3 regions of the Anaerostipes hadrus ATCC 29173 genome follow, and region 1 is predicted to be linked to each of the others. Evidence: riboswitches for the same ligand, from Rfam matches in the RefSeq annotation. Region 1 holds a riboswitch; each other region holds the start of a gene.

The links. A riboswitch is a leader RNA that binds a small molecule or an ion and turns the genes downstream of it on or off. The one in region 1 is predicted to bind cyclic di-GMP.
Region 2: another riboswitch for cyclic di-GMP. It lies ahead of QUE18_RS08485 (nucleoid-associated protein); the one in region 1 lies ahead of QUE18_RS07480 (hypothetical protein).
Region 3: another riboswitch for cyclic di-GMP. It lies ahead of QUE18_RS01465 (substrate-binding periplasmic protein); the one in region 1 lies ahead of QUE18_RS07480 (hypothetical protein).

What each region holds. Positions count from the first base shown of each region.
Region 1 covers NZ_AP028031.1:1,526,783-1,535,365, reverse strand. The annotation lists gene QUE18_RS07505 (hypothetical protein) at 1-52, shown strand, start outside; gene QUE18_RS07500 (AbiJ-related protein) at 152-1,450, shown strand; gene QUE18_RS07495 (hypothetical protein) at 1,514-2,335, shown strand; gene istA (IS21 family transposase) at 2,766-4,301, shown strand; gene istB (IS21-like element helper ATPase IstB) at 4,308-5,084, shown strand; cyclic di-GMP riboswitch class I at 5,324-5,414, shown strand; gene QUE18_RS07480 (hypothetical protein) at 5,648-5,974, shown strand; gene QUE18_RS07475 (hybrid sensor histidine kinase/response regulator) at 5,971-8,583, shown strand, end outside.
Region 2 covers NZ_AP028031.1:1,730,128-1,738,710, forward strand. The annotation lists gene QUE18_RS08465 (D-alanyl-D-alanine carboxypeptidase family protein) at 1-946, opposite strand, end outside; gene mnmM (tRNA 5-(aminomethyl)-2-thiouridylate-methyltransferase MnmM) at 1,020-1,574, opposite strand; gene QUE18_RS08475 (L,D-transpeptidase family protein) at 1,590-2,975, opposite strand; gene QUE18_RS08480 (butyryl-CoA:acetate CoA-transferase) at 3,203-4,543, shown strand; gene QUE18_RS08485 (nucleoid-associated protein) at 4,636-5,658, opposite strand; cyclic di-GMP riboswitch class I at 6,073-6,160, opposite strand; gene QUE18_RS08490 (electron transfer flavoprotein subunit alpha/FixB family protein) at 6,290-7,324, opposite strand; gene QUE18_RS08495 (electron transfer flavoprotein subunit beta/FixA family protein) at 7,349-8,131, opposite strand; gene QUE18_RS08500 (acyl-CoA dehydrogenase) at 8,145-8,583, opposite strand, start outside.
Region 3 covers NZ_AP028031.1:307,288-315,870, reverse strand. The annotation lists gene QUE18_RS01480 (hybrid sensor histidine kinase/response regulator) at 1-1,727, opposite strand, end outside; gene QUE18_RS01475 (extracellular solute-binding protein) at 1,733-3,574, opposite strand; gene QUE18_RS01470 (hybrid sensor histidine kinase/response regulator) at 3,574-5,754, opposite strand; gene QUE18_RS01465 (substrate-binding periplasmic protein) at 5,738-6,553, opposite strand; cyclic di-GMP riboswitch class I at 6,626-6,701, opposite strand; gene QUE18_RS01460 (alanine/glycine:cation symporter family protein) at 6,751-8,154, opposite strand; gene QUE18_RS01455 (MATE family efflux transporter) at 8,460-8,583, opposite strand, start outside.

The DNA of each region.
Region 1 (8,583 bases):
AGAGAAGGTTGAAGCAATAAAGGATGCATTGAAGCATTTTGAAGTGATTTAATAATGATGAGCGTATCATTAAAATAGTGATACGCTTTTCTTTAAAATATTTGGGAAGCAATATATAAGTGCTGAATACGCTTGAAAGGAGGAAAATGGAGTGAACCGTATTACAGAAATAACAAAGCGAGATATTTTAGATTTATTTCAGAATGGATTGGAGATAGATGAATTTTTTCAAACTCGAACCGTTACTTACAATTATTATGGTCGCCTTGAAGAAATAGATTTTCTTAAAAGATTATATGATTTAGAGAGAATGCCAAGTTTTGATTCAAGATTTGCAAATGCAGAACAGGATATTTGGCAACATACAGTGAATAATGATGATTATCCATACTGCTGGGTTTTTGAAGACAAAAGATTCAATTTACAAGATGGTAGCGATGAAGTATATTTAAAATTTCTTTGTGAAGTATTTCACCCTGCTGTTCGATATGATAAGGGATATTGGAAAGAATTTTTAGTGGCAATTAACAAGCTATTACAAAATGACGGTTATGAGATTTACCCTGCTGAGAAAATATCCAATCGTGATGTTTATGGATGGAGAATATATCAGCAAGAAGATAATACGTTGTTTATTCCATATTCTCAACGAAATGCAAAGGACATAAAAGCAAAAAAGATAGTATTGTCCATAAAGCGGAAAGCGAGAAATCAAATTTATCAGTTTCTGGAGCGATATAATATCGTATATCAAGCGACTGACGAAACGGGATGGAATTATAATACAACAGTAGCTGAGGATGTTTTCAATGAAATAAGGCAATTTTATGTGCCAAAGTGTTATAATGATAAAAAAGAATATGTTGAAACTGCTGATTTGCAAGCATTCATACTTTCTAATTCTCCATTTTGCGTGTTGGACGCAATAGAGTTTTTTGCGAAACATAGTATCTCAGATGACTTTGAACCACAGATTAATGCTATATTAAAACTGAATGAGATACCGTTTCAGCTTTCCAAGGGGAAGCTAATGAATACATTTGATACCCAGATAAATAAAAATTCATTAGTGTCTGTTCAAGAAGTAGGACTGAAAGAGTTATTACAAGAGGCTTCAAAATATTATGATGAAAACAATTTGCAAATTGCAGTGGAGAAACTTTGGGATGCATTTGAGAGACTAAAGACATATTACTGTTCATCGACTGTAGATAAGAAGAAATCAGTTAATAAGATTATAATGGATATGGGTAATAATCAACAGCCGTTTTTAGAATTATTTGAAAAGGAATTTCATGAGCTTACCATACTTGGCAATAATTTTAGAATTCGACACCATGAAACAACAAAAACGGATATTCAGGATAAAAGGCATTATGAGTATTTTTATAAGCGATGCTTATCCTTGATTTCAACAGCTATTCAGTATTTGGATGGGCGAGGTTTATAACAGATACAGCTTTGCGTAATAAAGAAGTTAAATGAAAAAGGACAATAGTAGAGGTGGATTTTGATGAGTAATGAGCCAAATGGTTTCGCTAAATATTTAGTCATATTTGTAGATATTCTTGGAAGCCAAAATAGAGTTGATTTTCAAGAGACATATAAAATTAACAAAATTTTTCATGAAGAGCTTGAAAGAAACAAGCAAAATGATATGATACACACGGTGTATTTTAGAAAAATATATACATTTTCTGATTGTGCTTATATTTTCTATGGCTTTAAAGACGGAATATCTGATGAACGTAAAGATGAGGGCGAACTATTTAAAGTGGCATTGTGTAATTGTGAGCCAATATTTTTACGATTCATTAAAGAAAGAATTCTTTTTAGAGGTGGAATATCTTATGGTGATGCTTATGTTGACCCTTCAAAAAGTATGTTTTTTGGAGATGCGGTGAATAAGGCGTATAAGATGGAGTCAGAAATAGCAATTCATCCTCGTATTGTTATAGATGATTATATTGCTGAAGCAGTTTTAGAAAATATATCATCAGTAAAATATAAAATAGTTGCAAAAAACCCTGAATATATATCTATTTTGGGGGCGGGACTGGTTCCTAAAATGCCAGGAACAGGTGAGGGAATCATTGAACAGGATATTGATGAAAAATATATCTATAATTATCTGCACTTTCCAGAGAATAATATAATCTTGCAGGATTATTATCTGTCTGGTGAAAGTTTTATAAAAGAGTTAATAGACTTTTGCTTTGAACAAATTGATAGAAATATGAATTATAAAATTATTGATAAGTATTTTTATCTTCAGAGATTTGCTCAGAATAAATTAGAAAATTTGCTAATGTCATCTGATTGTGATTTGCAATGAAAATGATTAAGTAATTATCCTCTTTGAACGCATCATCACATTTTTATGGATTGTGAATATTCTTATGCGGCAGAGCCGCTTGTCCAGTTTAGACTGAGCCATCTGTCCAGGCGGAATGGGTGGATCTCGCTGGATTTTGTGACAAGAATATAATGGGTGAGTGATGAGGCTTTGCATTGCGAGTTGGTTCGTGGTGTGAAGCCTCTTTTTGGATCTAAAATTTATTATCGAACAATAGGTTATGTTTAGTTAATGGAGAGAATAGCACTATATGAATAATCTTGGACTGATTGAGCCATCTGTCCGACATGGTTGAGCCACCATTCCATTTTAGGCTGAGCCACTGTTCCGGATTCATTGAGCCGATTCCTTTATAATAGTTTTATACACTTTTATTAGGTGTAAATCTATTATGAAGGAGGTCCTAACGATGACCAAATATCGTGAGATTCTCAGACTTTCCAGTCTGGGATTTAGTAATCGGAACATTGCTTTAAGTGTTCCATGTTCTCGAAATACTGTTTCAAAAGTTTTAAAACGTGCTAAGGAGTTAAATCTTTCCTGGCCATTATCAGATGATCAGACAGATGCAGTATTAGAGCAGTTGTTATATCCAAAACTACACAACAGATCAAACCGTCGGATGCCTGATTATGATTACATCCGAAAAGAACTACTCCGCAATGGTGTCAGTAAAAAACTTCTCTGGACAGAATATATTGAAGATTGCCGTGCAAATGGAGATGAACCATTGATGTATTCTCAATTCTGTTATCACATTCAACAGGATGAGCAGAAACATCGTGCTACCATGCATATCAAACGTAAACCTGCAGAGCAGATCGAAGTTGACTGGGCTGGTGATCCTGCAATGATCATCGATCCAGATACAGGAGAGATCATCAAGGCACATATCTTTGTTGGTGTGATGACATACAGTCAGTATACTTACGTTGAAGCTTTTTTGGATATGAAACAACGATCATGGATCAAGGCTCATATTCATATGTATGAATATTTTGGCGGTGTTGCAAAGATCCTCGTGCCAGATAATTGTAAAACAGCAGTTATCCATAACGGAAAACGGAAAGATCAACAGATCAATCAAATCTATCAGGAACTAGCTGAACATTACGGAACTGCGATCATACCTGCTCGTGTCAGAAGTCCTAAAGATAAACCGAATGCAGAGGGAACCGTTGGAAATATATCTACGTGGATCACAGCAGCACTTCGCAATGAACAGTTCTTTTCACTTGCGGAATTAAATCGGGCTATCAGAAAAAAACTTTTGACTTTTAACCAAAAACTCTTTCAAAAAAAGGAAGGTAGCCGGTTGGAGCTATTCCTTGAAAATGAAAAGCCTTTGCTATCCCCATTACCTGCTACCCGTTTTGAACTAAGCGACTGGAAAACCGCCACAGTTCAGTTCAATTATCACATATCTGTGGATAAAATGCTATATTCAGTTCCTTATGAATACATCAAAAAGAAAGTTGATGTAAAAATAACAGATAATACAGTTGAGATCTTTTATAATCACAATCGTATTGCTTCTCATCGTCGACTAAAAGGACGTCCGGGTCAATACAGTACTGTTACAGCACATATGCCAGAGGATCATCAGAAATATCTTGAATGGAATGGTGATCGTTTCCGTAAATGGGCTGAACAGATTGGAATAAATACATATCATGCAGTCAATGCAATCTTAACCTCCAAACGTGTGGAGCAGCAAACCTACCGAAGTTGTATGGGATTACTGAAGCTTGCTGAAAAGTACTCTGATACTTTATTGGAAGCTGCTTGTAAAAAAGCCTTATCCTATACTTCGTCACCGAGTTATAAGAGCATTAAAAACATTCTTGTGACCAGTTCAAAAAAACTGAAATCGGAAGCTGATCATACAGAATCCACACACAAAGCACACGGCATCACAAGAGGTGCTGATTATTATCGGAGGTAAATAACTATGACAAATCAAAGCACAATTGATAAATTAATTGAAATGCGACTTAGCTGCATGGCAGATTCATTTCGTAATCAGTTGAATGATCCTGAATTTAACGAAGTTCCTTTTGAAGACCGGTTCGGTATGATTGTAGATATCGAATATAATAACCGAAAAAGTAATCGATTAAAGAGACTGATCAAAAAAGCTGAGTTTGATCAGCCAGATGCAAGTATCATGGATGTCGATTATACATCCGGACGTAAACTGAACAAGGAATTGATCACTCGTCTTGCTACATGTGAATATATATCTGAACATAGAAATATCTTTATCACAGGTGCAACTGGTTGCGGAAAAACGTACATGGCATGTGCCTTTGGTATGGAAGCATGTAAACAATATTTTAATACCAAGTATGTTCGGTTACCTGATCTTTTGATTGATCTTGAGCTGGCTCGTGACAATGGCAATTACAAAAAGATCATGGCTAAATATGCAAATCCAGTTCTTCTTATTTTAGATGAATGGCTTTTATTAAAGCCAACTGAATCAGAACAAAGAGATATTTTTGAACTTTTACACAGAAGACGTAAAAAATCATCTACCATCTTTTGTTCTCAGTATGAATTTGAAGAATGGTATGATCAACTTGGAGGTTCAGACAGTCCATTGGCAGATGCTATATTAGATCGTATTGCATATGACAGTTATCGGATCAATATCAGAGGTATTGATATTGAACATGATATTTCTATGCGCGAAGTTTACGGATTAGATAAATCATTACGCGAGTAAACTCGCAGATATTATAGTGGCTCACTCCGCCTGGACAGATGGCTCAGTCTAAACTGGACAGGCGGCTCTGCCGCATAAGAATATTCACACTATAAATGATGAATGAGCTTTATATGAAAAAATGTTAGGTTTTTAGGATTCATCGATTTAGATTTTTTATGAAGTAAAATATGTGTAGATTTTTTTAAAAATTATTGACGTGCGGAAAATCGTGTGGTAAGGTCTTTTGAAGAAAGAGATTATTTTAAAAGCAAACCTGTTGAAAGGTAGGGGCGCAAAGCCAGAAGGGACTAAAGTCAGAAAGCTTGACCATGTCAGCCGGTTGCCATTGTTTCCATATCATCATAATATATGGAAAAGATGTTTGAACAGAAGGGATTCCGATACCTTTTATATTATATAAATGTGTGATTTTAGAGAAATATAGTAGGGACACTGGCAGATTTTGGCAAGTGTCCTTTTTGCATGCAAAAATGGGTAACAAAACTAGCAGGGACAGGTTTTCTGTATACAGATAAAAGCAAGATGAAGAAGGCATAAGACGGAGAGAGGATTTTTATAAAATGAAAAATTATGAAGACAAAATATATTCCTTAGGTGAGACTGTAACGAGGCAGACACAGGCCATGTCACAGGCCGTACAGAAAACACTGGAAAATAATGGCGGGGTAGGTATAATGACAGGATCTTATGACCAAAACCTGTCTATTTTGTCTGTGAATAATCTGCTGTTGCATAGTACAGGATATACATTCGACACTTTCATGGAACAGACAAAAGGCTCATTGAGAAACTTCTTTTATGACGAGGAAGATATACTGGAGCGAGACCGTTTTTTGCAGCTTCACGGAACAGGGAAGCACAGATTCTTGCAGCAGACGGTACAGTGAATAATGTACGGCTTTGTAAAGAGGATGCGACAGATGAGGCGGGCAGACAGATCTGGGTTATGTCCGTACAGGTCAACTGGGATCATGTAAATTTGGCACTGCTCAATGAGGCTATCTATTCCGGCTTCTGGTATTTTGACTGTGACAAAAACAGTGAGATTGTGAATGCAAACTGGAGTCATGAATTCCGAAAAATGCTCGGCTATCATGATACTCTGGACTTTCCGAATAAACTGGAATCCTGGTCAGATCTTCTGCATCCACAGGATAAAGAAAGAGTAATGATGCAGCTTCAGGCGGCAATTAAGGATAAGACGAACCAGATAAAATACCAGGTAGAGTATCGTATGAAAATGAAGGATAATCAATACCAGTGGTTTCGGGCATCGGCAGAAGTAATACGCCGTCTGGATGGTTCTGCCAGCAGGATTGCCGGGATTTTTATTAACATTGATGCGGAGAAAAAAGAAATCATGCAGGCACAAAAATCTGCTGCTTTCCACCGGGCTTTTACGAAAGCAGATCTGTGCGAGTATTATGTGAATCTGGAAGCGAATACTTTTGATACCTTTAAGGTTGAACCGTCCCTGATGACAGTTTTTGAACAGAGTCGTACATGGGATGAACTGATCCGACATTTTGTGGATTCCTATGTTGTGGAGACAGATAAGAAGGCGGTATCCTCTTTTTACGACCGTGGTTATATTGCAGAAAGGCTGAAGGGTCTGGAAACCGAATTGGCTTTAGAGTGCCGTATCACTCTGAATGGAGAAGAACGATGGGTCCGCAATGTGGTCATACGTGGCGAAATAGAGGATTCAGAATATGCCATGATCTTTCTGCGTGATATCACAGAGGCAAAGGTGGAGAGTGCGCGGCATCTGCAGATGGCAGCGGATAATGCTTCCATGGAGCAGCTGATTCAGAGTATTGTGCGTCTGGTTGACCGCTTTGTTGTCTGTGATCTGGAAAATGACAGATATGAATTCTACAATCTGAATGGACAGATGATATATAAACCTCTGGGATTTTATCATGATTTTCAGATGCAGGTTCTTGAAAAATATAAGACACTGGAACCATTGGAAGCTATAGATATCCTGATAGCCCCGGATAATATTCGGAAAAAACTGAAAAGTGAAAATGATATTTATAAGTTTGAGTATTGCAGCATGGATGAAAAGACTTATAAAATCGCTTCTTATATTCCTTTGGAATGGAAGAATGGAAAGCTGGAAAAGGTATTGCTGGCATCCATGGATGTGACACAGGAGAAGAAAGCAGAGATTGAATCCCGTCAGGCACTGAAAGAGGCTTATCGGTCTGCAGAAAACGCAAATCGTGCGAAAACAGAATTCCTTTCCAATATGTCCCATGATATCCGGACACCAATGAATGCCATTGTGGGTCTGACGGCAATAGCAGGAGCAAATATTGAGAGTCAGGACAGAGTTATTGAATGTCTCAGCAAGATTACAGAATCAAGCCGTCATCTGCTGGGGCTGATCAATGAAGTATTGGATATGGCACGTATTGAAAGTGGAAAAATGACACTGGCACAGGAAGATTTCAATCTGTCAGATCTGGTAGATAATCTTATTACAATTACGAAACCGGTGCTTGATGAACATAAACATAATTTTGATATACACATCAATCATATTGAACATGAGGCTGTCTGTGGTGACAGCTTGAGGATTCAGCAGGTATTTGTGAATCTGATGAGTAATGCAATCAAGTATACACCGGATGGTGGAAATATTACTTTTTCGATAGAGGAAAAGCCAAATGGATTTTCAGAACTTGGATGCTATGAATTTACGATTGAGGATAATGGAATCGGTATGTCACCGGAATTCCAGAAAATCATGTTTGATCCGTTCAGCCGCGCGGATGACCACCGGACAACCAGAGTCCAGGGAACTGGTCTGGGAATGGCAATCAGCAGAAATATTGTGAACCTGATGAATGGCACTATTAAAGTGGACAGTACCTTGCACAAGGGAACTAAAATCACAGTAACAATTTATCTGGAGCTTCAGGAAAAAGAAAAAGAACAGGACAGAGATCTGATGAATCTGCCGGTTCTGGTTGTGGATGATGATAGGACATGCTGTGAAAGTACAGTTGCAACATTAAATGAAATCGGTATTATGGGTGAATGGGTTCTCTCTGGCAGGGAAGCCATTGAGTGCTGTTATGCACGGCATGAGTTGAAAGATGATTACTTTGCTGTTATTTTAGACTGGAAGATGCCGGATATGGATGGCATAGAAACAGCCAGACAGATCCGGAAGCGGATAGGTAAAGAAATCACCATCATTGTACTGACATCCTATGAATTCAGCGAGATTGAAGAAGAAGCAAAGGCGGCGGGCATAGATGCTTTTATTGCAAAACCGCTGTTCCGTTCCCGGCTGACGGCAACACTACGGCAGTTTACTTCAGGCAGAAAAGAAAAAACAGCAAGAAATTATCTGGAGAAGTTGTCAGAATCAGACTACACAGGAAAAAGGATTCTGCTGGTTGAGGATAATGAGTTGAACAGAGAAATTGCTGGTGAAATTTTGCAGATGACAGGTGCAAAAGTGGAAACGGCAAAAAATGGG
Region 2 (8,583 bases), 200 kb from region 1:
TCTTTACCAGAAATGCTGCCTTGAGATTTCCTGTTTTTAGCAAGACTTTTTCTTTAAGACCATTTTTTATACTTATTTCTTTGATCTTGCTTGTATCTGCAATGATCTCTCGTCTCTCGTAATGATCTGTGACGTATTGAACCAGTTTCCTTACATCCTTCCATTTATAGGTCTTGTGCGGCGGCCACCCACTGGCAAGAACAGAAAATGTCATCGTCATATTCTTCTGCTTTACAGCCCCCACATAGCAATATCCTGCTTTTGAAGTGTATCCTGTCTTCCCAGAAATCACTCCTTGCATGCTGGATAACAAGGCATTGTGATTATTGCAGATAAATCTTCTCTTTCTGCTGCCATCTGTAAATGTATATTGTTTTGTCTGCGTGATTTCAAGAAATTGCTGATTCTTAATACATCGCGCCATGATCTTTGCCAGATCCTGTGCTGTCGTTTCATGCCGTCCTTTCTTATCTATACCATCCAGACCATTTGGTGTTACAAAATGGGTATTCAAAGTACCTAGATTTTCTGCCATCTGATTCATTCTTTTTTCAAATTTTTCCACACTTCCTTCTGCATGTTCTGCTAATACAACTGCACAATCATTATAGGACTCTAACATTAATCCGTAGAGCAGATCTTTGACTTTATACTTTTCCCCTTCTCTCACCCCTAATCTTACTTTCGGCTGCATCGCTGCATTCTTTGAAACTTCTGCCATCTGATCAAGATCACAGTGCTTTAAAATATATAAACATGTTAAAATCTTTGTTGTACTGGCATTCGGCATTTTTTGATCTTTGGATTTCTCATAGAGGATTTTCCCACTTTCAGCATCCATGATCACAGCTGCCTTTGCATTTAAGTTTATTTCTTCTGCTGACACTGCATATATCTGTATACTGCATATTATCACATATAAAAAAACAGAAACAATGGTTTTCATATCCTGTACCCTTCTTTTTTGCTTACTTTAAGGTTCAATTTAATACAAGTATATGGAATCCATTGTCTCTTTATTATAATTTTATGATAAATACCGGCATTGGCGGATTATTTTTCTTATTGGGGAAGTCCTGTCTTGCAATAAAATACTTACGGTCATCTAGCTGACTTAGGTATTCTAGCACCCCATCACGTTCTTCAAAACCACTGTCACCGCCACTGTAAATACAGATGCTCATAATCCCACCTGTCTTTAGCATCCCAAGTCCTGCTTCAACTGCCTGAATCGTCGTGTTGGTCTTTGTTGCAAGATGATGGTCCCCACCTGGAAGATACCCGAGATTAAACATAATACAAGATACTGCCATTTCTTTGACATATTCTTTCATATGCTCATGGCCATCTAAAATCAGTTCTGCATTCATTTTATGTTTATCCAGTTTTTCTCTGGTCTGTCTTAATGCATCTGCCTGCACATCAAAGGCGTAGACTTTTCCGCTTTCTCCTGTTTTACTGCACAGATAATAAGTGTCTCCACCTTTTCCCATCGTTGCATCAATACAGCAGTCTCCTTCTTTGATATATTCATCTAGCACTCGATGAATCCAGTCTGTCATAGTAATTCTCATTTCTTTGATTCCTTTTTAATAATATGTTACAACCGGGTCTCCCTGACTTACAAGTTTGTATAATGTAGCCGCAGCATATGTTGGAAGATTGACACATCCATGAGATCCATTGGATATATATTCGCTTCCTCCAAAAGAACCTCTCCATGGTGCAGAATGAAAACCTACATTTCCAATGAATGGCATCCAGTATTTAACATCAGAACTGTATCCCTGTCCACTTAATGTTGCACTTGGCTGTTTATAAAGGATATATGCAACACACTCCGGTGTCTTACGGTCTGCTGTCATCTTACCTGTAACACAGGATGTTGCGAATTTAAGTTTTCCTTTTTTGAAATAGTAAACCGTCTGTGCTCCCATATCTACTTCTACATAAGTATCTCCGATATCCCCATTGACACCATCGTAAACTTTTCCTTTTTCTCTCCAGTATGGCTCTCGTGTCTCTGTTGTTCCATTTGCTAACATCTTCTTCACAGAAGCCACTTCTTTATCCTTGCTGATACGCCATCCATAAGGTCCACCGTAAATCTTCTTTGTACGTCCATCATGTGTCTTAAACTTGTGCCATCCATACTGTGTATTATATTTGTACATGAATTTCAATACCCAGTTTTCCATGGCATTTTTATCTACTGTATATCCTGAATAGTCTTTCTTGATCTTCAACCAGCTGCTATATGTATTCTTATCAAGAACTACCACTTGTTTTCCAAATTTATATGTAATACTTCCTTTTAATTTTTTGTTCATATCTTTTGTCAGATTGATTAATTTATCATTGTCAGAAGTATACTCTGGATTATCATAGCAGTTTTCTTTATCCAGTGAGATAGTAGAAAGACCATCTTTCACTGCTTCTCCAATCTTCTTAGCTGCTACATCTTTTTTAAGTTCTGTTCCTTCTTCTTCTTTCTGAATCTCGAATTTGCCATCTTTGTATACTGGTTTTGCATTTGCGATCTTGATCATCTTCTTGTTGTTAAATGCATCCAGTTTCTTATAGGCTTTTGTGAAAGACTTTGTATCATATGAATACATTGTCACATTATCATAATGTTCTGAACCAAATAAGCCCTTGATCCATCCAAAAGACCCCTGATCTTCCTTAATCTGTTTAATCTCATCAGCACCTTCAAACTTTGTTCTGAGCTGATCACTTGTTAATGTCTCTGTCTTGTCTTTTCTTTCCTTGATCGTTAATGAATAGTCATTTGCTTTCTTATCAAACATCTCAATCACTTGATCCGCTGTCTTACCAGCAACATTCATTCCATTGATCTTAGTTCCCCAGAAGAATTTATTACTGAAACTAAAACCAATCACTAAATAAATTACCAATACCGCAACAACTGCGATTCCAAGGTAATGTTTCCACGTCAGTTTTTTATTTTCCATTTGTTTTATCCCTCCTAAATACAATTTCATATTATAGTACAATCTTTGTAAAATAACTACACTTTTTTTGTACTTTTATAAAATCAATTTTTCATCAAATATTTAAACTGCTTTGATAATTTTTTAACGTTTTCTCTTGTACTTACTGATACAAAATGTTAGAATATAACTAGTGTGTTAACAATGAAACTATCGTTTCATGGAATTTATTTTTAGGAGGACTTATTATGTCATTCACGCAAGAATATCAAAAAAAATTAACAACTGCTGATGAAGCTGTCAAAGTCGTAAAATCCGGAGATCGTCTGGAATATGGATGGTGTGTTACTACTCCAGTTGCTTTAGACGAAGCTTTAGCAAAACGTATGCCTGATCTTGAAAATATTCAGATTCATGGTGGTATCGTTATGCGTCCATTAGCAATCACTCAGATTGAAAACCCAGCAGATCATTTTACATGGAATTCATGGCATATGGGTGGTTTAGAAAGAAAATGGATCAACGAAGGATTCTCTTTCTACGCTCCGATCCGTTATTCTGAATTACCAAGCTATTACCGTGATTGTCTTCCAGGAACAGATGTTGTTATGATGCAGGTTGCACCTATGGATGCTCATGGATATTTTAACTTTGGTCCAAGTGCTTCTCATACAGCAGCTATGCTTGAAAAAGCAAAATGCGTTATCGTCGAAGTTAATGAAAATATGCCTCGTTGCCTTGGTGGTTTCGAAGAAGGTATCCATATTTCCAAAGTTGACATGATCGTTGAAGGAAACAATCCTGCTATTGACGAATTAGGTGGTGGCGGAGCTGCTACAGAAGTGGATCAGGCAGTTGCAAGACTGATCGTTGATCAGATTCCTGACGGAGCCTGCTTACAGCTTGGAATCGGTGGTATGCCTAACGCTGTAGGATCTTTGATCGCAGAATCCGATTTAAAAGATCTTGGTGTTCATACAGAAATGTATGTTGATGCTTTCGTTGATATTGCAAAAGCCGGTAAGATCACAGGTGCTCACAAGAACATCGACCGTTACCGTCAGACTTATGCTTTCGCAGCAGGTACAAAAAAATTATATGATTATTTAAATGATAACCCAGAGTGCATGAGCGCTCCTGTTGATTATACAAACAGCATCGCTACGATTTCATCTATCGATAACTTTATCTCTATCAACAATGCGGTAGATGTTGACTTATATGGACAGATTAGTGCTGAGTCTTCAGGAATCCGTCAGATCAGTGGTGCCGGTGGACAGCTTGATTTCGTTATGGGTGCTTACTTATCTAATGGTGGAAAGAGTTTTGTATGCTTATCTTCTACTTTCACAAATAAGAAAGGGGAAACATTCTCAAGAATCCTTCCTACATTACATAATGGATCTGTCGTTACAGATACTCGTTCGAATGCTCATTACATCGTTACAGAATATGGTATGGCAAACTTAAAAGGTAAGTCTACATGGGAACGTGCAGAAGCCTTGATCAATATCGCTCATCCAGATTTCAGAGATCAGCTGATCAAAGATGCGGAAACTGCTCATATCTGGAGAAGATCCAACAAATAAGCTAACAATCAATTATTTTAATAATTGTTTTTTAAATTTTCCAAACCAAATAAAAATCCCGGACCTTTTACAGATTCGGGATTTTTATTTGATTATTTAATTTTTACATTTTCTATATTCTTAATGATGATCGTACTGCCTCCGCCTGGCTCTTCAATGATCTCAACATTATCTTTGGTATTATATTCTTCCATCGGAATCTTGATCTCAATTCCTGTATCCGTCTCTAACATCTGATATTCCAGTTTCTTGACTGTATTTTCTTTTGCTACTGTAAATGTATCATATTGCATATCATATCGTTCAATCTTCTCATCAAATTCCTGCTTCTTACCTTGATGATTTCCAAATAGTTTATCCCCGATCTCATTCACCTTAAACGCCTGATTTTCCGTAAATTCTTCTCTTAATCGGCTTTTCATGTCCAAACGTTTCGCAATCCCATCTTCTGGATAATGGTTGTTTATATCGTTAATAACTTTATTTAGAATCTGAAATTTCTTCTTTGGTGCCAGATCTGCATAGCATTGTAAGAATCTCTCAGAAAGATAGTTGATCTTATCCCCGTTCAACATCTCATACTTTTTCTCTACAAGACGTACTTTGTATTCTGTCAGATCGATGATCACTGCTTCTGTAAGCTTTGCCGAATCCGTTGGCATAACTCTTTGTTTCACGATATCATTTGCTTCTGCATCTTCCTCTTCTCGATGTACATAAGTCACTTTGTAATTCATCTTAAGCAGTGCGATATGAATTACACTTTGTACCTGAAAAGTCACACAAAGAAGATCCGCTGCAGGAATCGTTACACTATCACACATGATATCAAACAGATTTTCTCCTAAAACTCTTGTCGCCTCTATAAAGCTCTCATCATCTGATTCTTCCATGCTCTCTAACAAACTTAATACTGGCGAAACACTTCCATTGAACTGACATCTTTTTGCATCATCACTTTCCATGATCTTAAAAATATGTCCTCTGACAAATTCCATTAAATCTGGTCCCATCTCCAAAAGCTGACTGGATAAGCCAAGATATCCTGTGTGGCTGTCCAAAATATGTAAAATTCCTTTTCTGATAATAATATCATCTTTCTGTATATGTTCCATGATTGATTGTCTCCTTTTTGTTTTATCCATTGTGTATCATTTTATCATATCGATCATTTTTACGCAAAAAGAAAGAATCCTGCTATACAGAATTCTTCTACGAAAATAAAAAGTCATGGTTCCCTACACCATGACTTCTTCTAATATGAAAAATCCCCATGTATTCCCACCAATGAAGAATCGGCAACCCCTTGCCGGTAATCTTACTGTGAAGCCCTTCACAAATAAAATCTGTGGAAAACATAAAATTTCATATTCTAATAGGACCAACTTCTGATATTCTCTCGGTATGGCAGATTCTATTATCTGGCTCCCTACTTCCTGACACCAAAAAACCATTCATAGAATTATCTCTTCTATAACGGCTGCCTCTATCTGGATTAAATACCCATATCACATTCCCTTAATGCTAAATGTGGCAACCGGCTGTCATAGTCCAATAAGACCTTAGACCCTTCTGACTTTGCGTCCCTGTCTTTCAACAGGTTTGCCCTATGAATAAATATGAACTTTTAACTATGCATATAGAATATCACACTTTCCATAATCTGTCAATTATTTTTAACAATACATAAAGTCCGCGGAAGTATTGATCCGCGGACTCTTTAAAAATTAAATTCTCAAAAAATGATTATTTAACAACTGCTCTTAATTTTTCTGTTAAAGCTGGAACGATCTTGTTTAAGTCTCCAACAATTCCGTAATCAGCTACATCAAAGATAGGAGCTGTTTCATCTTTGTTGATTGCAACGATGATATCAGATTCTTCCATACCTGCAACGTGCTGGATTGCTCCAGAAATACCAATTGCGAAGTATACGTTAGGACGTACAGTTTTTCCTGTCTGTCCAACCTGGATATCTCTTGGCTGCCATCCGTTATCAACAACGGCACGAGAACAGCTTACTTCTCCTCCGAGAACTTCAGCTAATTCTTTTAACATTCCAAATCCTTCTTCTCCAACTCCACGTCCACCAGATACTAAGATCTTAGCATCCATGATATCTACTGTATCTGTAACAGATTTAACGATATCCATGATTTCAACGTATTTGTTGTCTGGAGTAAATCCAGGATTGTATTCGATAACTTCAGCTTTTGCTCCTTCAATAGGATCAATCTTCTGCATAACACCAGGACGAACTGTTGCCATCTGAGGTCTGTTGTCTGGGCAAGCGATTGTTGCGATCGTATTTCCACCGAATGCTGGACGAGTCATTAATAACTGATTGTGTTTCTGTTCTTTTCCTGGGATTGCTCTTAATGGGAAATCACCGATTTCAAGAACTGTACAGTCAGCTGTTAAACCTGTCTGAACACGTGCAGATACACGAGGTCCAAGGTCACGACCGATTGCTGTCGCACCAACTAACATGATCTCTGGTTTGTATTCATTGATCACAGATGCTAATGCATGTGTATATGGTTCTGTTCTGTATTCTTTTAATTCTGGATCGTCAACTACGATAACTTTATCAGCACCGTATTTTGCAAGATCATCTACTAATCCTTTAACGTCAGAACCTACAAGAACAGCAGTTACGTCTGTATCTAAGTCTTTTGCTAAGTCTTTTGCTTTTCCAAGTAATTCGAATGCGATTCCGCTTAATTCGTTATCTACCTGCTGTGCAAAGACGTATACGCCTCTATATTCTTCTAAACCCATTTTATTCACCACTTTTCCTTTTCACTAAATTACATGTTTTTCAGCTAATTTATCCATGATATAATCTACTGCTTCTTCTGGATCAAGTGTAACTTTTTCTCCAGCACCTTTTCTTACTTTGTCAGATGCTTTTGCGATCTTAGTTGGAGATCCAGCAAGACCAAGGTTAGAATCCTCTACATCTTTAAGGTCTTTTCTTCCCCAAACAGTTACTTCTGCATCATATGCATCAAAAATTCCACCTGGAGTCATATATCTTGGCTCGTTTAATTCAGCTAATGCTGTAACTAAGCAAGGCATTTTAGCTTTTAAGATGTGGTATCTATCTTCATACTGACGCTGTACAACTACGCTGTCACCGTCAATTTTAATGTCTTCTGCATAAGAGATAACTGGAATATCAAGATGTTCAGAAATCTGTGGTCCAACCTGAGCTGTATCACCATCGATAGCCTGACGTCCTGTGATGATCAGATCATAGTCAAGATTTCTTAATGCTCCAGCTAATGTAGTAGAAGTTGCCCATGTGTCAGCTCCTCCTAATACTCTGTCAGTTACAAGGATACCTTTATCAGCACCCATTGCCATAGCTTCACGAAGAACTTCGTCAGCTTTTGGAAGTCCCATTGTAAGAACTGTAACTTCAGCTCCATATTCATCTTTAATTCTAAGTGCTGCTTCTAATCCAGCTTTGTCATCTGGGTTCATGATAGTAAGCATAGCACCTCTGTCTAATGTACCATCTGGGTTGAATTTAACTCCACCTTTTGTATCTGGTACCTGTTTTACACAAACAACTATCTTCACGGTAAGTACCTCCCTATTTCAATAAGTTTCCAGAAATAACCATACGCTGAACTTCAGATGTTCCTTCGTAGATTTCTGTGATCTTAGCATCGCGCATCATACGTTCTACATCGTATTCTCTGATGTATCCGTAACCACCATGTAACTGAACAGCTTTTGTTGTTACTTCCATAGCAACTTCTGCTGCATATAATTTAGCCATAGCAGCTTCAACACTGTATACTTTCTGAGTAGCTTTAGCCATAGCAGCTTTGTATACTAACTGTTTTGCAGCTTCTACTTTTGTTGCCATATCAGCTAACTGGAACTGTGTATTCTGGAACTGTCCGATAGAACGTCCGAACTGTTTTCTTTCTTTTACATATTCGATTGTTCTTTCTAAAGCACCTTCTGCAAGTCCAAGAGCCTGAGAAGCGATACCAATACGTCCTCCATCAAGAGTATGCATTGCG
Region 3 (8,583 bases), 1.2 Mb from region 1:
ACATCCATGGCATCCATATAAAGTTCCAGCTGCTTCGCATGAATCTGTCCACTGATGATCGTCTTCAGATCATGAAGTACATCCGACAAACTAACCTCTGTTTCTTCCAGATGGATCTTGCCACTCTCAATACGACTCATATCCAATATATCATTGATAAGTGATAACAGATGATTGCTGGACGAAAGGATCTTACCAAGATAATCTCTGACCATTTTCTTGTTATCAATGTTGCTCACAGCCAATGTCGTAAACCCAATGATAGCGTTCATTGGTGTCCGGATGTCGTGAGACATGTTAGAAAGGAAAGTACTCTTTGCCTGGTTGGCATTCTCCGCAGCATGGACTGCATCAGAAAGTGCCTGATTCATTTTCTTGTCAGCAGTACGATCCGACATAACCAGTATATATTTCTTATTCCCATTTACCTCACTACCCATTGCAACACTATGAAACCAGCGTCGTTCTCCTGTTTTCTGATGAACACACTCAAAATCCCATTCCTGCTGTTCATGAACCTGAATCTCCTTTAGATAATCCTTCTTCGAATCTTTCATATCCTCGGAATGCAGTTCTCCTAAAATACAAATATCTTCCCGGATCTGTTCTATGGTAATTCCCAACAGTTTTTCCACATTTGGACTAACATAATCTGCCTGATATGTTTTTGCATCCAACATTAAGAATACGTCATCCACATTCATTGACAACTTTTGAAACATCTCATCCCTGTACAAGATCTCTGTGTCTTTTTTCTTCAATCTTACACTGTTTTTTCGTAAAATAAATCCAATAAGAATGGCTGTAATACAAAGCACTACCGCCCCAACAAGAAGCATCGTACTAAGTTGCAATGTGTTCATACTGGCATTGACGATATCTGCCTGGACAAGTCCCAGAAATACCCAGTCCTGAATATCTGATTTTTCATAAACAAGATAGTAATCCTTTCCATCCAGATTTAGTAACATCGCACCTGTATGTCCCTCTTTAAATTTCTTCGAAATTTCAAGGATCTCTTTTTCGGAGATATCTGTATGTTCTCTCAGAATGCCAAAAAAGTTATACACGTTTCCCCATGACTCTAAAGAATGATCGATCACAACACGACCATCTGGATGAAGAACATAACTCTTTGCTTTTCCATTAAACGCAGAGATATCGAGTACATTTACTATATCAGCGTTTTCATAGGCAATAGCAATTGCATCATATTTAAATCCCTGATAACTTCCATGAGCCTTCGGGCTGGCAAAAACAAGCATCTGGGATTTTCCGGGAACTGCTGCATTGGTTATGATATCATTGCCTTTTTGAATCTCATCTTCAATATTTTCCTGTAATCCAAGATAGCCTGTTTCACCTGTTGTCATCTTATAGTTACCGTCAGCTGATAGAAAATAAAAATATAAAAATCCCGCATCTTTCTGCGCTTTATCTATATAATCACGAATTTTGCTTTCACTTGGAGCATCCTGCAGATACTCACTCCACATATGAAGATACATCAGATTCTTATGTGTCAGTTCACCTAACATATTATCCGACTGATGGAAAACTTCGGTCAGATGAGAAACGCTTTCCTCATAGACAGTTTTCGATACAAACTCAAAATATTGAGAAACAGCCATAACGATTCCAAAAAAGAACGCAAGAAAGGCAATGATCCTGAATCGTTTTCTCATGATAGGTTTCTCTTTATTCATATTATGATTCTTAATATCCATTCTTCTCACCTCAAAGTCATATAGTCTTCAGGCTTCGCGAGAACGGCATCACCCTTCAAAACACATTTTGTCCAGGTATCTTTCACCTCTCCATCAAATACAATGTTTTTACCCGCTGGATACGATTCCATATGTTGTGGTGTCGCAAGACAGGTTACAGTAAAGGTATCCTCGTCCTGAACTGGTTTTCCATTCTTTGTAACTTTACTTAATGTATAACCATCATCCGTTTCCTTGATCTCTACAGAAATACCACTGACCACAGGCAGAGAGCCACGGTTAAATGGATTGAAACCTCCCTGATAACCTTCTACAAAATTTCTGACCGTCTTTTTCAGCTCAGCCCCACTCATCTTCTGTTTGTAAGCTGAAAGATCATTTGGCATGATCATATTGCCAGCCATTTTTTCCGTATATCCTGCCTTCCGCACACTTCCTGTAAAGCTGTTTCCTGTTGCGATCAGCACATCCGTACCATAGACGCCACGCAAAGTATTTGCCATAACAGAATACGCTTCATTCCCCCCGCTGGTATGAAAATGATTGGAATAAGCTTTCTTTGAATCGAGCACGATCTTCTCAGAATCAGATTTCTTCTTCAGAAGCTTTGTATTAAATGACTGGTAAGCCTGTTTGGCATCGTATTTTCCTGAAATCATCTTAGAGACTACATCTTGGGATACGTTGAAAAAGTCATTGGATGCGATTCGAATATACATATGATTTTCTTCGATCACAGGTCTGACATCTTTGAGATATTCTGTGAGATGTGTATCTACATCCTGACTATAGCTTAATATATCCTGACCATCATAAACGATCCGATTCTGTGCATCCTCTGACAGCATTACATTCAACACTTTCATTGCTTTCTGCCGGCGTGTTTCATCCTTTGTCAGGTTACGGTTCAGCGCCACCTGAAAATATGGTGTCGTCATCAGCCATTTTTCGCCGTTTTGTTGAAAGAATGGAAGAAATGTTGTATCAATGCCCTGATCCTGAAATATTTTTACACCAGAAGAACTGCCAAAGTACATAGCAAGCTTACCACTTTTATACATCTCCATCACATTATCATAATCCATATTCAGATCATCTTTGTTCAACCCTGTATCCTGAATGAATTGCTCCATACGTTCAAAAGCCTCCGGCCAGACTTTACTGTCCAAACCCTCTCTCTTTGTATTATCAGGGTCACTATAGACAGTACGCCATTTACGTCCAGCCGCTGTAGACAGCTCTGATGCAGATAGTCCCTGCAGTGTTTCCATGCAAGTATAATCATAAAAATAATCTGCCGTAAATCCACGGATCCCCACTTTTTTGAATGCCTGACAGGCAGAAACAAAACTTTTGTAATCTGTTGGCAGAGGAATATGATACTTTTTAAAAAGGTCTTTGTTAACTACAAACCCATGTGCATCCGCACACACTGGAAGCCAGTTTACACTGCCATCCTGATTCATAAAATTGTTGAGATATGTATTATAGACAGCACCTGCTTCATTGGTTGTGGAAAGATCCATCAGGCTGTCTTTCAGAGGATTTGCATCATGTAGTGAAAAACGACAGCAAGTTATGATATCCGGCAATCCGCCATTTTCCTTAAGAAACCGATAGAAATCCAGATCATTGTTGCCCACTACAAATTCAATATTAATATCTGGAAGCTGTTTCTGAATGTATGGGGCATATTTTTCATATAGATTTGTGCTCCATAAATATACAGTGATCGTATCTTTCTCTTCATTTTTCGCGCTCTTCCTATCACATCCTGACATAAGTGATATGACTGTCACCATCACCAAAAGTATAGAAAGAACTCTATTCCATTTTCTCTTTTTCATTATGAATCCTCCTCTTTATTTTCCACGAATTCACTGATCACTTTTACTAATAATTTTGCATCTATAGGTTTCGCGATATGTTCATTCATTCCCGATTCTTTTGACTTTAATCTATCCTCGGTGAACGCATTTGCCGTCATTGCTATGATCGGAACCGTTTTTGCATCATCTCTGTCCAGTGCACGGATCATCTTTGCTGCTTCATAACCATTCTTGATCGGCATCATGATATCCATCAGAATGACATCAAATTCATCTGGTCTGCTTTTTTTGAATACCTCAACAGCTTCTTGGCCATTCCATGCTTTCGTCACAGATGCACCTTCATTCTGAATCACAAATTCTGCAATTTCCATATTCAGCTCATTATCTTCCACCAGAAGGATCTTCAGATCTTTTATAGATTTTTCTGATATAGCTTCCTGTTCTTCACGTTGATCAGCATCCTGATCTATTTTAAATGGAATCCTGATCACAAAGGTCGTTCCTTTTTCTTTCTCACTTTCAAACGTGATCGTTCCTCCCATTTTTTCGATCAGTTTTTTCGTGATCGGCATTCCAAGCCCTGTTCCGGAAAATTTTGTACGGCTTCCAGTATGCTCCTGTGCAAACGGTTCAAAAAGGCGTTTCTGGAAATCCTTTGTCATACCAATTCCTGTATCTCGGCAGATAAATTCAATCGTCACTCTTCCCTCCTGCTCCGATGTAAATTCCTGGCAGCTGATGTAGATATATCCGTTTTCTTTATTATATTTTACCGCATTTGACAAAATATTCATCATGATCCTTTTTACATATCCTGGACTTCCGAGCAGATTCCAGTGTGTGATTTCTTCTTTCTCCCACACGATTCGAATATTTTGTTCTGCAGCTATCTGTTCGATCACAACAAAGATTTCCTTGGAAATATTGCTTAGATTAAATGGAATTTCTTCCAGAACTACTTCGTCCGATTCCAGCTTACTCATATCCAAAACTTCATTGATCAATTCCAGTAACAGATGAGATGTTTCTTTGATCTTTGTCCTGCATTCTGTCTGTTTTTCCATATCATCTGCATAATACTCCGCCACATCGATCATACCGCATATTCCATTGATCGGTGTCCGGATATCATGGCTCATCCTCTGGAGAAACTCAGTTTTCGCCTCGTTCGCTGCCTCTGCTTTTTTTGCCGATTTCAGAAGTTCTGCTTTATATTTCTCATCTTTTTCCTGTTCCTGTTTCTGATGTGCCAGATTGGTTGTATATATCCAGAACCATAAAAAACTAAGAATGATAAGATAAAGGAATACAACACCTGTTACACTGAGTGGCAGATTACTGAATACCTCTTTATCTGGTAAATACATGTAGATATAATAATCCCTTTGTTTCAGCATGATACCATAGCATCCAGTTCCTTTATTCTTCAGATGAAAGATATGCCGACTATCTGTATGCTTCTTCATTTTCTGAATAATCTCATTGTCTGCGACATCCTGTGCCAATAATTTCTCATCGTTACTGGCAATAATCTTCCCTTTGTCTGCAACGATGATCGTCCCGTCTTTCTCAGTATTGTACCCCTTTAAAAGACTCTGGATCGTTAAAGTATAATTTCTGATAAATCTCGGAGATGTGTAATAGTAAACTGCAACGATCCCTGGGGCATCTTTTCTGGCGCAGGCTGCGATATCGATACGTGATCCATCTCCTCTGACAATCCGTTCTGAATAAGATCTTTCTTTATATCCTGTGTAATCCATGATGATATCTTTTTGCAGATAATCAATCATCTCATCCATCAAACCTTCATCCATACTGTATTCACAGACTTTCTTTCCTTCTTCATCCAATACAAGAATACCATCCACCCAGAGTGACTGCAGATTCTCTTTCAGAAACTTTCGGTCTAACTGCTTTCTATTCTTTACTTCCATATCAATATTTGTACTCATCTGTCTGGCATTTTCGATCGCACGAAGGAGACTTTTTGATTCTGAAGATTCATTATAATGAGTATAGGTTGAGCACTGTACTTTGACATAGTTTACAATCTCCACCATTCTTTTCTCAGCTTCGTTTTTTTCCGTATGAAAAAAACAAAAAATTGCAGTGACAAACATACAGATGCCAAGCAAACCAACAACTATCCAGAATCGTTTTGCTTTTTCTCTTCCATTAATATCCAAGATCATCCACCTCCAAATATTTCTCTGGATCATCCATATATTTTTTTATGATCTTCAGGGAGGTACCATCCTTGTGCATTTCTTCCAGCTTCTGTTTCATCTGCTCGCAGATTCCTCTGTCATCATTCTTTGCAAAAGCAGCTCCTATCCCGACGACCATCAATGGTTCCTTCAGAATGCGGAAGCTTGTATCATAATCTTTCATATACTGAATGATGGATTCCTCATGCACAGCCACAGCATCCACATACCCTTTTCCCAGAAATGTATAGATCAATTCCCTGTGTCCAAGACTGATCAGATTGCCAAGTTTTGGAATTCTCTTATCTGTCCGCTTCAGAAAGATACCTTCCGGTTTGGTTGTAGACTGGACTGCAAGATTCTTTCCTTTCAGATCACTCAATTTATGAATGTCACTGTTCTCATTTACAGCAACCACCTGACGGCTTGCTATATATGGTCCGGCCCAACGATAATCGTTAAGTCGCCCTTCCATTGAAAAACATCCCATGATACAATCAATTTTCCCACTTTCTACCAGCTCTTTTTTCTTTTCCCAATTGATCTGAACGATCTCCGTCTTATACCCCATCCTTCTGAATGCTTCCGTTGCCAGTTCAACATCTATACCTGTCGGGATACCATCCTCATTCAGGAAATTATAAGGCGGATAATTGTCACTTCCAATTTTTATAACAGGTTTTTTTGTTGTGTCAGACACTTTATCTGCCTTATCACATCCTGCCAAAGTTGCCATTAACATAGAAAATATCAATACAACAGTAAAAATTTTTCTTTTTTTCATCTTATAACCTCATTTTTATATCTCATCCTTATGAAATAAAACAGCACTGCCACACAGACAGTGCCTATCATTTTCTACAACCGGCTGCCATTTTACAGGCCCTTTAGCTTTGCGTCACAGACTTTCGTCTGTTTTGCTTAGAATCTTTCTTTAATTATACCATGATAATGTCAGTATCAAAAGTAAAAAATATAAATCTAGCTCCAATAATCCGTCTCGTATTCCATTCCAATATTCCGAGTCTTAAACACTGGATCCTCTCCATTTTTCTTCTGCTTTTCATAATCCTCCAATGCTTTCAGTGCTGTATTTGACAAAATCAAGATCACTGGAATATTGATCAGTGCCATAACTCCCATCAAAACATCTGAAATATTCCAAAGCATAGAAACTTCCATTCCTGCACCAATGAACACAACCAGTGCAGATACTATACGAAATCCTTTCATGAATGTCTTTGATGGCTGTCCTTTGTGGATATAATTTAACAAGTTATCACAATAAAAACAATTCCCAAGAAGTGTTGTAAATGCAAACAATACCATCGCTACTGTGATAAAGAGTGGTCCGAAGTTTCCTAAGGATTCATGCAGTGCTGCCTGTACCCATGGTGCCCCCTGTAATTCTTGCGCAGGGGCGATTCCTGATGACAAACACATCATGGCTGTTGCTGTGCATAAAAGCAGGGTATCAATGAATACGGATAACATCTGTACTAAACCCTGTTTGATTGGATGACTTACTTGTGCGGATGCAGAAGCATTTGGTGCTGATCCAATACCTGCTTCATTGGAGTACAGACCTCTTCTGATTCCCTGCATCATAGCTGATCCTGCAAATGCACCAAAAATTGCTTTGAAATCAAATGCTTCGCTGATGATCTTTGAAAATACAACTGGCAGATATGCACGGTTGATGATCATAACGATCACAGAGATCAGAATATATGCAACCCCCATAGCTGGCACTAATGTAGATGTTACTTTTACAATTCTTGATCCCCCGCCTAAGAGACACCATCCTGTGATCACTGCAAGAATTCCTCCGATGATCCATGGCGTCCATTTTACATCATAAAATGAGAATCCTGAAAATGTAGATTGTAAATTATAAGATGCGAGCATATTAAATCCAAATGCATACGTTGCGATCATGGAAATACAGAATATGATCGCTAATGGTCTGCAGTGAAGTGCTGCTTCAATGTAATATGCCGGTCCTCCGTAACATTCTCCATCTTTTCCTTTTCTCTTATAAATCTGTGCCAGCGTACTTTCGATCAGTGCGGATGCACTTCCGATGATCGCAATGATCCACATCCAGAATACAGAGCCAAATCCTCCAATGCAGATAGCTGACGATACTCCAATGATATTTCCTGTTCCAACTCGTGATGCGGTAGATACCATTAATGCCTGAAACGATGATACTCCATTTTCATCTTCTGGCTTTTCTACAACGGCTTTGCAGGCATCTTTAAATAATCTCATCTGTGGCAGTTTTGTACGGATCGTAAAATAGATTCCCGCTCCGATCAACAGTATTACTAGCAATTTACTGTACATAAAAGTACTGATGCTGTCAATGATGATTCCTAACATAAATTCTCTCCTTGTACGATATTCTCGTATAATAATCTGGATCAATAGTTACAATTTTTATTGCAGCTACTTTAATTCAACAGAAAAATAGACAGTCCCTGCCTGAGGGACTGCCCATTCATTTTAAAAGTATGCGATTTTACTGTCTGCGTCGTTTTTGTATCTTATGATATAATCGCGATTTTCAGAATTCTGATAAATGATGAATATCCCGTTTTCCTGCCGTCTGTCGGCAGAAAGGTCCGTTGAACCTTCTTCGTATGGCTTCAGAAGCTTTCGCTGCTGGTTTAAAAACCTATCTGTTATTATAATAACTCATTCGTATTGATTACGCAATTACAATTATCACTTGGCCATGATTTTCTGAGTGCCGCATAGGAGATCAGAAAGTTGGCAAACCAGCCAGCTGGTACAGCGAGCCAGACAAAT